Methylibium petroleiphilum PM1: one gene and its partner. The protein of the gene in region 1 interacts with the protein of each later gene in a pairwise test. Links are inferred from orthologs where the notes say so. Each region holds a gene or a part of one and is shown in the gene's direction. Other genes may lie near its edges.

Region 1 (3,043 bases):
CGATGTCGGCCAAGGCCGCAGGCCTCGGCTACGAGCAGCTGTGCCTGCACATCCTGCAGGGAGCGGCGCTCGACGCCTGAGCCCCTCATGGCCCGCAGACCCCGCCTCCCCGCGAAGCCGCAGCCGCTGCCGGCCGATGTGCGCCTGATGCGCACCGGCGCCAGCGTGCTGTTCGCGTTCGCGCTGCTGGCCTTCATCGGGCTGCTGCTGACCTGGGCGCTGCGCGCGCCGCTGTTCACGCTGCGCGGCGTTCGCGTGGAGGGCGAGGTGGCGCGCAACAGCGTGACCACGATCCGCGCCAATGCGATGCCCAAGCTGAGCGGCAACTTCTTCAGCCTCGATCTCGCGCAGGCCCAGGAGGCCTTCCAGTCCGTGCCCTGGGTGCGGCGGGCCGCGGTGCAGCGGGTGTGGCCGAACCGGCTGGCGGTGCGCCTCGAAGAACACCACGTCGCCGCATGGTGGCACCAGGAGGACGGCGACGACAAGCTCGTCAACGTGCAGGGGGAGGTGTTCGAGGCGAACCCGGGCGACGTCGAGGACGAGAACCTGCCGGTGCTGCAGGGGCCGGAGGGCAGTTCGGCGTCGATGCTCGCGATGTACCGGCGGCTGGTGCCGGCGTTCGAGGCCATCGGCGCGAGCATCGAGACGCTGGCGATGAGCGCGCGCGGTTCCTGGCGAGCCGAGCTGGACAGCGGCGCGCAGGTCGAGCTCGGCCGCGGCGGCGAGGACGAGGTGATGGCGCGGGTGCAGGCCTTCGTGGGCACCGTGCCGCAGCTGACGGCGCGCTACGAGCGCCCGCTGGCGTATGCAGACCTGCGCCACGCCGACGGCTACGCGCTGCGGCTCAAGGGCATCGGCACGGCGGCGCCGACGGCGGCGGCAGGCAGGAAATAGAAGGAAAAGGCGGGAAGCACATGGCCAAGGAATACAAGGATCTCGTCGTCGGGCTCGACATCGGCACCGCCAAGGTGATGGCGGTGGTGGCCGAGGTGCTGCCCGAGGGTGAGCTGCGCGTCGCCGGCATCGGCACCGCGCCGGCCCATGGGCTCAAGCGCGGCGTGGTGGTGAACATCGACGCGACGGTCCAGTCCATCCAGCAGGCCTTGAAGGAGGCCGAGATGATGGCCGACTGCAAGATCACGCGCGTCTACACCGGCATCACCGGCAGCCACATCCGCGGCCAGAACTCCACCGGCATGGTGATCGTGCGCGACAAGGAGGTCACGCCGGTCGACGTGGCGCGCGTGATCGAGACCGCCAAGGCGATCAACATCCCGAACGACCAGCGCATGCTGCTGGTCGAGGCGCAGGAGTTCGTGATCGACGGCCACGAGGTCAAGGAGCCGATCGGCATGAGCGGCGGCCGCCTCGAGGTCAAGGTGCACATCGTGACCGGCGCGCAGAGCGCGGCCGAGAACATCATCAAGTGCGTGCGCCGCTGCGGGCTGGAAGTGGACATGCTGGTACTCAACCCCAGCGCGTCCAGCCACGCGGTGCTGACCGACGACGAGAAGGACCTGGGCGTCGCGCTGGTCGACATCGGCGCCGGCACGACCGACGTGTCGATCTTCACCGACGGCTCGGTGCGCCACACCGCGGTGATCCCGATCGCCGGCGACCTGATCACCAGCGACATCGCGATGGCGCTGCGCACGCCGACCAAGGACGCCGAGGAGATCAAGGTCGAGCACGGCGTGGCCAAGCAGCTGCTGGCCGATCCGAACGAGCAGGTCGAGGTGCCGGGGCTCGGCGACCGCGGCCCGCGCATGCTCAGCCGCCAGGCGCTGGCCGGCGTGATCGAGCCGCGCGTCGAGGAAATCTTCTCGCTGGTGCACCAGGTGATCCGCGAGAGCGGCTACGAGGAGCTGCTGTCCAGCGGCATCGTGCTCACCGGCGGCACCGCGGTGATGCCCGGCATGGTCGAGCTGGGCGAGGACATCTTTCTGAAGCCGGTGAGGAAGGGGCTGCCCACCTACGCCGGCGCACTGTCAGACATGGTGGCGAGCCCGCGCTCGGCCACCGTGATGGGCTTGCTCGAAGAGGCGAGGCTCGCGCGCACGCGCGGCATGAAGGCAGCGCAGCAGGCGGGGTCGGTCCAGACCCTGTTCGGCCGCGTCAAGGATTGGTTCATCGGGAATTTTTAGGGCGTCATCCAGCCCACGTTTTCAACCGGCAACTGCATCAGACGAAGGAGGTCCACCATGGCCATCGAGATGATTGAAGAATTCGAGCTCGGCACGAAGATCAAGGTGATCGGCGTGGGCGGCGGCGGCGGCAACGCTGTCGAGCACATGATCAACGAGGGCGTGCAGGGCGTGGAGTTCATCTGCGCGAACACCGACGCGCAGGCGCTGCACCGCTCCAAGGCCGACCAGCTCATCCAGCTCGGGAGCACCGGCCTGGGCGCGGGCTCCAAGCCGGCCGCCGGCAAGGCCGCGGCCGACGAAGCCGAGGGCCGCATCCGCGACGCGATCGCGGGCGCCAACATGATCTTCCTGACTGCCGGCATGGGCGGCGGCACCGGCACCGGCGCCGCGCCGGTGATCGCGCGCGTGGCCAAGGAGATGGGCATCCTGACGGTGGGCGTGGTGACCAAGCCCTTCGACTTCGAGGGCGGCCGGCGCATGAAGCAGGCCGAGGCCGGCCTGCAGGAGCTGGAAGCCAACGTCGACTCGCTGATCGTGGTGCTCAACGAGAAGTTGCTCGAGGTGCTGGGAGACGACGTGTCGCAGGACCAGGCCTTCAAGCAGGCCAACGACGTGCTGAAGAATGCCGTGGGCGGCATTGCCGACATCATCCACATCGATGCATCGATCAACGTCGACTTCGAGGACGTGAAGACGGTGATGAGCGAGCCCGGCAAGGCGATGATGGGCACCGCGATCGCGACCGGACCGGACCGCGCCAACAAGGCGGCCGACTCGGCGGTGGCCTGCCCGCTGCTCGAGGGCATCGACCTGTCGGGCGCGCGCGGTGTGCTGGTGCTGATCGCGGCGAGCCGCGCCAGCCTGAAGCTGAGCGAGAGCAAGAACGCGATGAACAC
Region 2 (3,015 bases), 430 kb from region 1 along the record:
CGGCCGCCTTGAGCTTCGCGACGACCGTTGCATCGAAGGGCGAGCGGTAACCGGCCAGCATCTTCGAGGCCGCGGTGCTGGGAAAGTCGGTCGTGACGAAGATGTCCTTGTGGGCCAGCGGCACGCCGTCGAGCGCGCCGAGGGTCTCGCCACGGGCGCGCCGCTCGTCGGCCGCGCGGGCCTGCTGCAGCGCCAGTTCGACATCGGTGCACAGGAAGGCCCCCAGGTGTTCATGGGCAGCAACGCGCGCAAGCAGGTGTGACGTGACTTCGGCAGTCGATACCGTCTTGGCGGCCAGACGGGCCGACAGGTCGGCCACGCCGAGCTGGTGCAGCTCGGTGCTCATTCGATCACCTTGGGCACGAGGTACAGCCCCGCCTCGACGGCCGGTGCGCTGAGTTGGTTGGCCTGGCGCTGGTCGACCTCGGTGACCGCGTCTTCGCGCAGCCGCAGCGCGACTTCCTGCACCGCCGACAGCGGCGTGTACAGCGGCGCGACACCGGTGGTGTCGACGGCGCGCATGCGCTCGACGATGTCGAAGAAGCCGTTCAGCTGGCTGAGCATCGCGGACTGCTCCGCCTCGCTGAGTTCGAGCCGGGCCAGCAGGGCGATGCGGCTCACGTCGGTGGGGGTCAGGGCCATGGGAGGGTCGAAATGGAGGGATGCAACGGCCCTGCGCCAGAGAACTGCCGCGATTCAACGCCGCTTTTCGCGGGCGTCGCGCTGGGACCGTGCGGTATTATCTTCGGAGTTCCTCACCCGGCCGGGATGGAGGCGTTCACTACGCGACGAGCGCAGTGGGGGCGCAGACATCGCGACCGGCCTGCTGGCCCAGATCGCTTCGAACACCGCCCCTCCCCATACCCAGGCGGCGCAGCCCTCGTAGCCCCCGGCTTCCTCGCTGCGGCGCCCTGCAGAAACGCCAAGACATGTTCGCCTCCCTGCGACGCTATTTCTCCACCGACCTCGCGATCGACCTCGGCACCGCCAACACGCTGATCTACGTGCGTGGCAAGGGCATCGTGCTCGACGAGCCTTCGGTCGTCGCGATCCGTCACGAAGGCGGCCCCAACGGCAAGAAGACCATCCAGGCCGTCGGCGCCGAGGCCAAGGCCATGCTCGGCAAGGTGCCGGGCAACATCGAGGCCATCCGGCCGATGAAGGACGGCGTGATCGCCGACTTCACCGTCACCGAGCAGATGCTCAAGCAGTTCATCAAGATGGTGCATCCGCGCTCGGTGCTCAAGCCCAGCCCGCGCATCATCATCTGCGTGCCCTGCGGCTCGACGCAGGTGGAACGGCGTGCGATCCGCGAGTCGGCGCTCGGCGCCGGTGCCTCCGAGGTCTACCTGATCGAGGAACCGATGGCCGCGGCCATCGGCGCCGGGCTGCCCGTCAGCGAGGCCACCGGCTCGATGGTGGTCGACATCGGCGGCGGCACCACCGAGGTTGGCGTCATCTCGCTCGGCGGCATGGTCTACAAGGGCAGCATCCGGGTCGGCGGCGACAAGTTCGACGAATCCATCATCAACTACATCCGCCGCAACTACGGCATGCTGATCGGAGACCCCACCGCCGAGGCCATCAAGAAGCAGATCGGCTCGGCCTTCCCGGGCTCCGAAGTGCGCGAGATGGAGGTCAAGGGCCGCAACCTCAGCGAAGGCGTGCCGCGCAGCTTCACGATCAGCAGCAACGAGATCCTCGAGGCGCTGACCGATCCGCTGAACAACATCGTCTCCAGCGTCAAGAACGCGCTGGAGCAGACGCCCCCCGAACTCGGCGCCGACATCTCCGAGCGCGGCATGATGCTGACCGGCGGCGGCGCGCTGCTGCGCGACCTGGACCGTCTGCTGGCCGAGGAAACCGGCCTGCCGGTGCTGGTGGCCGAGGACCCGCTGACCTGCGTGGTGCGCGGTTGCGGCATGGCGCTGGAGCGCATGGAGCGCCTGGGCAGCATCTTCACCTCCGAGTAAGTCGATGGCGCCGGCGCGAGCGCCCGAGCGCCGGGCCGCCCCAAGCCGGGCGCCATCCCCTCGGGGGATCGGCTGCGGCAAGCCGCGGCCCAGGGGCCCGATGTCGCACGTGGCCGGCTTCGTCGTTCACCGCCGAGCGCCATGCCTCTAGGCACCCTCGATCGCACTCCGCCGCCGTTCTTCAAGCAGGGCATGTCTGCCCTGACGAAGCTGGTGTTCTTCTCGGCCTTCGCGCTGTTCCTGATGGTGGCCGACACGCGCTTCAAGCTCACGCAGCCGCTGCGCGCAGCCCTGTCCACCGCGCTGCACCCGGTCGAGCGCGTGCTGCTGGTCCCGGTCCGCGCCTGGGACACGGTGCACGACTACTTCACCGGGATCGCCGGCGCGCGTGAGCGCGAGACGGCAGCGCTGGTGCAGCTGGCCGCCCAGTCCGAGGTGGCGGCGCGCGTCGGCCCGCTGACCGAGGAAAACCAACGCCTGCGCGAGCTGCTGGCACTGCGCCCGCAGTTCACCGTGAACACCGAGGCGGCCGAGGTGCTGTACGAGGCCGCCGATCCCTACTCGCGCAAGATCGTGATCGACCGCGGTGCGACGCACGGCGTGGCGCCTGCCTCGCCGGTGATCGACGCCGCGGGGGTGCTCGGCCAGGTCACGCGCGTCTACCCTCTGGCGTCGGAGGTGACGCTGCTGACCGACAAGGACGCGGCGATCCCGGTGCTGAACGTCCGCACGCAGGCTCGAGCGGCCGCCTACGGCGATCCGTCCACCGTGGCCGCCGGCGCCGGCATGGAACTGCGCTTCCTCGCCAGCAATGCCGACATCGAGCCGGGCGATGTGCTGAACACCTCGGGCGTCGACGGCGTCTACCCGCCCGGGCTGTCGGTGGCCAAGGTGGTCGCGGTCGATCGGCGCGCCGGCACTACCTTCGCGAAGGTCACGCTGGCCCCGGCGGCGCGGCCCGACAGCGTGCGCCACGTGCTGGTGCTGCAGCCGCTCGGCCTGCAGCTGCCGCCCCGCCCCACCGAGCCGGCGGCCAGCGAAG

The links.
Region 2: the proteins of ftsA (region 1) and MPE_RS00400 interact in binary tests that used the Escherichia coli proteins (3 or more experiments, as listed by UniProt). The link is inferred for Methylibium petroleiphilum PM1 from one-to-one orthologs.

What each region holds. Positions count from the first base shown.
Region 1 is NC_008825.1:505,802-508,844, forward strand. The notes cover bases 58-3,029. They hold ftsA (cell division protein FtsA), read left to right. Parts: upstream 58-914; coding sequence 915-2,144; downstream 2,145-3,029. Other genes in these bases: MPE_RS02325 (D-alanine--D-alanine ligase), read left to right, coding at 58-80; MPE_RS02330 (cell division protein FtsQ/DivIB), read left to right, coding at 88-894; ftsZ (cell division protein FtsZ), read left to right, coding at 2,202-3,029. Outside these bases: more of MPE_RS02325, read left to right, coding at 1-57; more of ftsZ, read left to right, coding at 3,030-3,043. UniProt on the Escherichia coli protein: Essential cell division protein that assists in the assembly of the Z ring. May serve as the principal membrane anchor for the Z ring.
Region 2 is NC_008825.1:78,112-81,126, reverse strand. Bases 8-2,951 are described here. They hold MPE_RS00400 (rod shape-determining protein), read left to right. Parts: upstream 8-929; coding sequence 930-1,973; downstream 1,974-2,951. Other genes in these bases: mreC (rod shape-determining protein MreC), read left to right, coding at 2,115-2,951; gatC (Asp-tRNA(Asn)/Glu-tRNA(Gln) amidotransferase subunit GatC), read right to left, coding at 343-642; gatA (Asp-tRNA(Asn)/Glu-tRNA(Gln) amidotransferase subunit GatA), read right to left, coding at 8-346. Also shown: more of gatA, read right to left, coding at 1-7; more of mreC, read left to right, coding at 2,952-3,015. UniProt on the Escherichia coli protein: Forms membrane-associated dynamic filaments that are essential for cell shape determination. Acts by regulating cell wall synthesis and cell elongation, and thus cell shape.